2 regions of the Neobacillus sp. NPDC058068 genome follow, and region 1 is predicted to be linked to the other one. Evidence: riboswitches for the same ligand, from Rfam matches in the RefSeq annotation. Region 1 holds a riboswitch; the other holds the start of a gene.
The links. Region 1 has a riboswitch for FMN ahead of ribD (bifunctional diaminohydroxyphosphoribosylaminopyrimidine deaminase/5-amino-6-(5-phosphoribosylamino)uracil reductase RibD). Riboswitches for the same ligand answer to the same signal wherever they lie in the genome.
Positions count from the first base shown of each region.

Region 2: another riboswitch for FMN. It lies ahead of ACFVSW_RS16775 (ECF transporter S component); the one in region 1 lies ahead of ribD (bifunctional diaminohydroxyphosphoribosylaminopyrimidine deaminase/5-amino-6-(5-phosphoribosylamino)uracil reductase RibD).

Region 1 covers NZ_JBHVSI010000014.1:120,612-125,057, reverse strand. The annotation lists gene ACFVSW_RS17395 (mannitol-1-phosphate 5-dehydrogenase) at 1-284, shown strand, start outside; gene ACFVSW_RS17390 (LapA family protein) at 479-724, shown strand; FMN riboswitch at 1,364-1,495, shown strand; FMN riboswitch at 1,643-1,776, shown strand; gene ribD (bifunctional diaminohydroxyphosphoribosylaminopyrimidine deaminase/5-amino-6-(5-phosphoribosylamino)uracil reductase RibD) at 1,957-3,039, shown strand; gene ribE (riboflavin synthase) at 3,050-3,688, shown strand; gene ACFVSW_RS17375 (bifunctional 3,4-dihydroxy-2-butanone-4-phosphate synthase/GTP cyclohydrolase II) at 3,708-4,446, shown strand, end outside.
Region 2 covers NZ_JBHVSI010000013.1:163,818-168,263, reverse strand. The annotation lists gene ACFVSW_RS16790 (RecQ family ATP-dependent DNA helicase) at 1-703, opposite strand, end outside; gene ACFVSW_RS16785 (YpbB family protein) at 703-1,740, opposite strand; gene ACFVSW_RS16780 (ferredoxin) at 2,008-2,256, shown strand; gene ACFVSW_RS16775 (ECF transporter S component) at 2,370-2,936, opposite strand; FMN riboswitch at 3,099-3,233, opposite strand; gene ACFVSW_RS16770 (peptidoglycan DD-metalloendopeptidase family protein) at 3,373-4,134, opposite strand; gene ACFVSW_RS16765 (negative regulator of sigma-X activity) at 4,307-4,446, opposite strand, start outside.

The DNA.
Region 1 (4,446 bases):
AAGTGACAAGAGTAGCGCGCTCGCCAATCCGCAAGCTTGGACCAAACGATCGCCTCGTTAGTCCCGCAAGACAATATCAGGAGATCGTCGGAAAGAACCCTGAATATCTATTAAAAGGGATTGCCGCAGCTCTCATGTACGATTTTCAAGGGGATGAAGAAGCAGTCCAAGTTCAAGCGGCCATCAATGAACAAGGATTAGAAACAACAATAGAGAAGTTGACACAACTCGACGGAACTTCCTCATTAATCAAAGGAATTATTGAACAATACCATCAGTTGTAGGGACAAGGGGACACCTTGTCCCTATTTTATTTTGAATGCAACGCTAATAGGAAAAAACTGAAAAGATTAGTATAATAGAATTGTTTACTTAAGGATAGATTTTTAGTGCTTCCTTAACGAAAGAGTCTTTTCCATTTGGGGGAAGAAGGCTGTCCCTAGTCCCATGTTAATCAAAACTTTCCATGAGGTGACGTATGAAAAAGCAATGGAACCTAATATTTGCCCTACTTTTGATCTTAATTATCGCGGTCTTCTCAGTTATTAATGTTGAACCTGTAACGGTTAATTACTTATTTGGAAAAGCGGAATGGCCATTGATCCTCGTCATCATTGGATCAGTCCTACTAGGAGCATTATTAGCTGGTTTAATTGGTATGATGAAAATTTATCAACTTCAAAGAACTTTGAAAAAGGCTGCAGTAAAAACAGATGACCAATAAATTCTGACTTAGAATGAGTCACTCATTGTATTAAAGCAATGGGGGACTCATTTTTCCATTTACTTAGAATCTCTATAAGAGGACCTATTTTATGAAAAAAGTCGAGCGGGTTTCGACGTTATTTTTATCAATTTCCCGGGAAAAAGCCAAACGGCAGAAGGAAATAGTCATGATTCAATCAAACGTTTAGTTAATACGGAAATATAGGAATACCTGTCGAAACGTGTATTATGAGCGGCAGATACTTATTTTCCGCCACGAATTGCACATAAAATAAACAAGAAGAATCCTATATTCGACGATATATTTACTGATTTTAAGTTGTAAACCCCTTATTTATAAGCACTTGATCTGATTTCAATCAAACGATTGATTAGTTTTTTTGAAACTAATCAATCGTTTGATTGAAAATGTAGTATTCCTTGAAATATTAGGCTTCTTATCATAAAACTACGAAGAAATTTGTTGGAAAATAGAGGGTGGAAAAAGTCCGAGAAAATGAGATTAGTTAAGAAAAGATTTATCATAATGGAGAATTCAAGTATCATTAAAGCAGCGGGGGAATCTCCCTTTTTCTACAAGTTAGTCATATAATGTGATTTCTAATGCTAACAGTGTTATAATATGTTATAAATATGAATAGTCCTTCGGGGTCGGGTGAAAGTCCCAATCGACGGTGATGAAGAAATTCTAAGCCCGTGAGCCTTTTTTAAGGCAGGATTTGGTGTGAATCCAAAGCCGACAGTATAGTCTGGATGGGAGAAGGACGTATGAGCATGCCTTATTTCCTTATGAAGAAAAACACACTTCAGAAGGTTTATTTAGTGATGCTTACAACACGAAAACTCCTAACCACCCCGTAGAGATGATCTATGGGGTTTTATTATTTTTATAAAACCCAAACAAAATTTCATATGCAATGTCCTTCGGGGTCGGGTGAAAGTCCCAATCGACGGTGATGAAGAAATTCTAAGCCCGTGAGCCTTTTTATAAAGGCAGGATTTGGTGTGAATCCAAAGCCGACAGTATAGTCTGGATGGGAGAAGGATGTATGAGCAATGGTATCAAGCTTTTGAAGAAAAAATAACCTTCAGAAGGCTTATTTAGTACTGCCGTTATTCCATACTCTCCTCCTAAACCCCTTAGTGACGTATTCTAAGGGGTTTTATTTTTGGAAGGAAGCAGGAGAACCGTCCCCAGCTTCCTGTAAACCGTGATTGGAGGGGATCAAGATGACGGATGAGTTTTATATGGATTTTGCCTTGAAATTGGCGCAAGTTGCTGAGGGACAAACTGCCCCGAATCCCGTTGTGGGTGCTGTGATTGTGAAAGATGGAGAAATTATTGGATTCGGTGCTCATTTGAAAGCGGGATGCCCGCATGCAGAGGTCCATGCATTGCAAATGGCAGGAAATCGGGCTAAAGGAAGTACAGTTTATGTGACGCTCGAACCATGCAGTCATTATGGAAAAACACCTCCATGTGCCATGGCCCTAGTAGAATCCGGTGTGGAACGTGTAGTCATTGCCTCGATGGATCCTAATCCTTTAGTCGCGGGCAAAGGCGTTGCTCTTTTGAGAGACGCTGGGATTGAAGTGAAAACAGGTGTTTTGAAAGACCAGGCTGATGTTTTAAATGAGGCATTCTTTCATTTCATTCAACAAAATAAACCTTTTGTGACATTGAAACAGGCAATTACACTTGATGGCAAGATAACGGCACAGACGGGTTGTGGTGAAAAAATTACCGGCAGCGAGGTGCAACAAGATGTGCACAATGCCCGCGAGAAGTATGATGCGATTTTAGTCGGTCTTGGGACCGTTTTATCGGATAATCCGAGTCTAACGAATCGGCTTGGCAAGACGAAAAAACAACCAATTCGAATCATTTTAGATACACATTTAACGATGCCGCACGATAAAAAAGTTATTACGGATGAGCAGTCACAGACGTGGATTTTCACCGGATCGGAGGCAGCGGCTGAAAGGATTGCTAGTTTTCAACAGCCGCATGTAGAAATCATCCAACTTTCGCAGCCAACCATCGACATTACCGAGTTACTGACGGAGCTTGGAAAACGTCAGGTGATGAAACTTTATGTAGAAGGCGGTAAAACCGTCAATGCAAGCTTTTTGAAATCAGGCTTGGTAAACCAATTGATCACCTATATTGCACCGAAAATTGTCGGCGGGAATAGGGCAGTACCCATGTTTGCTGATTTAGATGTCCTGCAAATGACAGACGCTTACGAATTGAAATTTCAACATGTAGAAGTGATTGGCGAGGACCTGAAAATAACGTCGGTACTGAAATGAGGTGTAAATCATGTTTACAGGAATTGTAGAAGATTTAGGTAAGGTCAAAGCGATCAAAAGTGGGTCCAATAGTATGCAGTTAACGTTAGAATCGAAAAAAATTGTAGAAGACATTCATTTGGGTGATAGTATCGCGGTAAATGGCGTCTGCTTAACCGTCACCGCTTTTTCAACCAACACATTTACAGTTGATGTTATGCCGGAAACGGTGAAGGCAACCAATATCCAGTCGTTCCAAATTGGTCATGTGGTCAACCTGGAACGGGCGATGCCGGCAAATGGCCGGTTTGGTGGTCATTTCGTTTCAGGGCATGTGGATGGAACAGGTGTCATTTTACGAAAAAGGAAGCTTGAAAATGCGGTATATGTTGATATTGGCATCAAAGAAGAACTGAGTAAATATTGCGTACTGAAAGGTTCGATAGCGATTGATGGAATCAGTTTAACGATTTTTGATGTGCAGCCTAGACAGCTGACTGTTTCGCTTATTCCCCTCACGTTTAGTGAAACGATACTAGGGATTAAAAGAGAACATGATGTCGTGAATATTGAAAATGACATGCTTGGAAAATATGTTATTCATCAATTGGAGCGCAAGCAAGAGAGTTCGCCGATTACGATGGATTTTTTACGACAAAATGGATTTTAGAAAAGGCGGTGTTTTGACTGTGTTTCATACCATTGAAGAAGCAATTGAAGATTTGAAAAAAGGTAAAATTATTATCGTGGTCGATGATGAGAACCGTGAAAATGAAGGAGATTTCTTGGTGCTGGCGGATTATGCAACACCGGAGAATATAAACTTTATGGCTACACATGGCCGCGGTTTAATCTGTACGCCCATAACGAAGGAATTAGCGGCACGTCTCGATTTACATCCGATGGTCCAGCACAATACAGATAACCATCAAACGGCTTTTACGGTTAGTATTGATTACAAAGATACAACGACTGGTATTAGTGCATTTGAGCGTTCTGAAACGATTTTACAACTGTTAGATCCAAACGTAATCAGCTCAGATTTTCGCCGGCCTGGTCATGTGTTTCCGCTTGTAGCCAAGGAAAATGGTGTACTTGAGCGAAATGGACATACGGAGGCAGCGGTTGATTTTGCGAAACTTTGCGGAGCTCAACCTGCCGGGGTCATTTGCGAAATTATGAGTGATAACGGTGAAATGGCAAGGGTGCCGGAACTAATGAAATTTGCTGAAACGTATGAGTTGAAACTGGTGACGATTGCCGATTTAATCCGCTATCGTTATCAACATGAGCAGTTAGTGAAACGTGAGGCATCAGTGAAGCTGCCAACATCATTTGGCGAATTTCAGATGATTGGCTATTCCAATCATCTAGACGGGAAAGAGCATGTAGCGATCGTGAAGGGGGATCTGCTTAAAGAAGATGAGG
Region 2 (4,446 bases), on a different contig from region 1:
TAAAATAAATGATTCCTGGTTTTTGCAGACTAGTTACCAGCTCAATTACTCTGTCTTTCTTATCATGAAAGTCGGGTAAGTTTTCAACATACATCGCTATATTCGGGCGGTCAATCGTCGATTCTATTTTGTTTATTTCTTCTATTCGAAGAGAAGCGATAATATCCTCTCTTACCTTGCTTGTAGCAGTAGCGGTAAGTGCAAGGGTTAGGGGATCCCCTAATTTTTGGCGAATGTCGCCCAGTTTTGAATAATCAGGACGAAAATCATAACCCCATTGTGAGATACAATGTGCTTCATCAACAACAAACAATGAGATGTCAAGGCCTTGCAGTCTTTTCATTATAAAGGGCATCCTGAGCATTTCAGGAGATATGAAAATAAACTTATAACTGCTTATGCTCGTAAGCACATTATTTCTTTCCTCTGTTGAAAGAAATGAATTCAAGGCAATGACCCTTTTTTCGCCAAACTGTTTAAATTGCTCTACCTGATCCTGCATGAGGGAGAGAAGTGGGGAAACAATTAAGATTTTCCCTTTTAAAATAAGCCCAGGAAGTTGGTAACACAACGATTTACCTGTCCCTGTCGGCAGCATCGCCAATGTATGATTTCCGGCAAGGATGGATGAGATTACTTCCTTCTGCCCGGTTTTAAACGAATGATAACCAAAATGCTTTTCTAAAATACTTTCTAATTCCATTATCGATCACCATACTTCGCCAGCACTAACCTTATTTGAAAATAAGTGGCTGCCGGCACTTTCTCCCTTATCAGCTTTAGCTTTTTAGTAGCAGAATGTTTGGATATTTCAAGAATTTTCGTTTGCAGCTCTGAATCCACAAAAGTATCAATAGAGAAATCATCAACATTTAATGCAAATTCAACAAAGTGATCTTCAATTGTACTTAACTTCAGATGTCTGTAATTTGCAATCATCTCTGGGGAATATCCTTGATTTAATAGTTTTTGCGTTTTCCTTGAAGAAAGTGTTAATTCATTTTCTTGTATTAAATCCTGCATTAAATAGGCTAAAACCGTAAAACGATTAGCATTTTCGCTAATATTTCGAATCAAGTAATGTAATGTATTAATGAATCCGATATGGTAATCATGATAATCCAACTGTAGTCTTTTAGCTGCCTGCGATGCCGTTAAACCAATCTGTTGAAAACCTGTCAGCCGAAACACCAACAAAGAAGGATCGATTTCATTGTCACCACTGAAGCATTCCACTACCTCGGAATAAACAATTGTCCCCATTTCATTCCTTGGTACTCTGATTTCTTTTAAAACAGATTTCAGCCATTGATGAACATGCTTATTTTTTTGGATAGGTATGTATCTTGATTCCTGGAAACCAAGATTCGAAGTGACCTGTATAAATAAACTCAGCCTTTCCCAAAACTGCGTAGTGAATGAGTGATGGTCCCAGCCATTTAGATATTTAGGCAATGGATGGTTTCCTAAAAAAGACTTACCTGTGGGCGTTGGAAGGAATCGCTGCTCGCCACAATTATAGATCCACTCGCTTTCTTGCATCATTTGAATGATGTCTTCGAAGGATTCTCTTGTTAGAGGTTCGTATACTCCAAAAAAGTTTTTCAAAGAAAATAAATGAGCATCTTGGATGGTTTGGGATGACTTTTTTCCGTTCAAAAGATGAAAGATAGAATATATCGTCCGTTCTCCGTTTAATTGTGTTAAACAGTACAGAATTATCGATGCTAATTGCGCCACCCAAGCTCTCCTCCCACACTTTTTCGAATTATCTCGACAAAATGTCCTTTTTTTCTTCCTTTTATTCTACCATGAAATGATGATTCTCGTTGCTCGAAATTGTGGAAGTTTATTAAATTCAATTAAACAAACAATAGTATTTAAAAGCATTTTTCTATTGAAAAGTTGCTCATACAGTTTTACAATAGATATGAGTAATGCGTTTCCATTTTCACAATGGAAAACGAGGAAGAATAATTTTGTTATATTACTGGGAGGTTTTTTTTCATGGCAAAGTATACGATTGTGGACAAGGAAACTTGCATCGCTTGCGGGGCATGTGGCGCAGCAGCACCAGATATTTATGATTATGATGATGAAGGCATTGCATTTGTAACTCTTGACGATAATGAAGGTATCGTTGAAATTCCAGATGTATTAATCGATGATATGATGGATGCTTTTGAAGGCTGCCCAACTGATTCAATCAAAGTTGCCGACGAAGCATTTGATGGCAATCCAACTAAATTCGAATAATATTTTGTCAAAAAAGTATTATTAAGCTACTAGCCCCCTTCCTCTTCGACGGGGGTTTTATTTTTTTCATTTAAGAAGCAACCAGGAGGGTATCCTGATTGCTTTATCTATAATTATACACTTTTCACTGTGGAAAATTTCTTAATCCATGCCTGCATCCGGGTGAACAGTAACATAAAGACGATCGACATGACAACACCTTTTATGATATTGAACGGCAGGATTCCAGGTACCACATAGTTACGCAGATCAGGATAATGTAAGAGGGCCGTATAGGCAGGGAGTATAAAAAAATAATTTAATACACTCATCATAACCGCCATTGTGGTTGTGCCAAGTATTAAAGCAAGTGTCATGCCTTTTCGCGTCTTTATTTTATTGTATAAATAATAAGTCGGCAAAATAAACAGAATACCCGCTAGAAAATTAGCAATATGGCCTACTGGAATCCCTGTTTGACTTCCAGTCGCAATATAATTTAGAACATTTTTGAAAAACTCAACTAATATTCCTGCAATCGGTCCTAAGAGTAACGCTGCAATCAATGCGGGGATATCGCTGAAATCGATTAATAAGAAACCTTGGAACGGCGGCAATGGAAAATTTAATAGCATTAACAGATAGGCAATACTGCTCAGCATTCCAATTGTCACCATAGTTTTTACTCTTGTGTTCTTCATTTTCCTCTCTCCTTTTTTGATCCATCGCTTAAGGAAGAGAGGTTCAGCAATTCAGATGCCCTTGTAAAAAAAAATACCCTCAAGAAATTTTCTCGAGGGAGATTTACGAAGGCATGCTTAATAAACGTTCAATCGCAAAAATTTTTTGAACGTCTGCAGAACCTCCATCTTCTCCCATCCAGACTATACTGTCGGCTTTGGAATCACACCAAATCCTGCCTAAAAAGGCTCGCGGGCTTAGAGTATTAACTACTCAATACCGCCGATCGGGAATTTCACCCTGCCCCGAAGATAGATCGATATTAAATTACAAGTTTATTATACTGGAGAAACGTCATTTTGTTAAGCGAAAGATCTCACGTTTCAACTTTTAGGCTTGTTTTTCAACATTTTCATAACAAAACCCGTGGACATATTTGCCACGGGTAACTTATATTCAGTGAACAACTAATATTTGTTTCGGTCTAATCAGATCAGAAGTAAGGTGGTTTAATTCTTTTATTTTCGATATTGAAATCCTTTGTTTCTTTGCAATCGAGTACAAGGTATCGCCTTGTTTAACGATATAGGCGGCATCATTTGATAAATTAATTGATCGCGGTTTGCTTTCAACTTCCGGATGGAAATGGGAGCTTGCCGCTAAAACGTTATCACCAATATTTGCGATTCCACCCTGTACAGCTTCGCCGACGTCTGCTTTTCCGAGGAGCCTTTCCGGATCCATTGCATACCTTTTATCATATCTCCATTCCATTTGATGGGCCTCAAAATGGAGATGAGTTCCGGTGGCTACTCCTGTTCTTCCCATTTTACCGATAACTTCACCTTGTTTTATCGTTTGGCCAGTTAGTACATTCCGCTTATTTAAGTGGGCATAAACGGTTACCAAATTATTTGGATGTTTAACAAATACCACATTCCCATATGTATTAGAATAATAGGCTTTGACTACTTCTCCCCCATCAACAGCAAGCACGGGAGTATCGATTTTCCCTGCAATATCAATTCCTTTATGTTTCCCCTGCCTCGTTCCATATGTATCAGATATAACACCATCTGCCGGCCAAATCCAGCGATCCTTCATTTCTTTTGTCTCTAGCATACCCGCAGCCTCCGAATGTTTGCCGCCTATGAACAATAAACTGACACAAAGCGCCATAATGATGGCAATCAAAAACCTCTTTATGTAGTCACGCATATTTCCCTTTTCCTCCTTATAACTTGACCGCTCTCTTCCACACCATATGTTCGTTTAATCAGGTTTAGAACATCTGGATTTGGGAATCAGGACTAGAGCATACTTGTTATAATTTGGAGTACACAGCAATTTTATTCAAAAAAAATCAACCTATTCGGTTGATTTTTGAATTTTATTGGATATCACGGAGATTTGGAGCCACTGGCACCTTGGTTTCTTTAGTTAAATCAAATGGTCCAAGATGTGTTAATCGTGAATCCTTCACCACTACTTTTTCCAAGCCAAATTGCTTAGCTGTTAACAATAACGCCT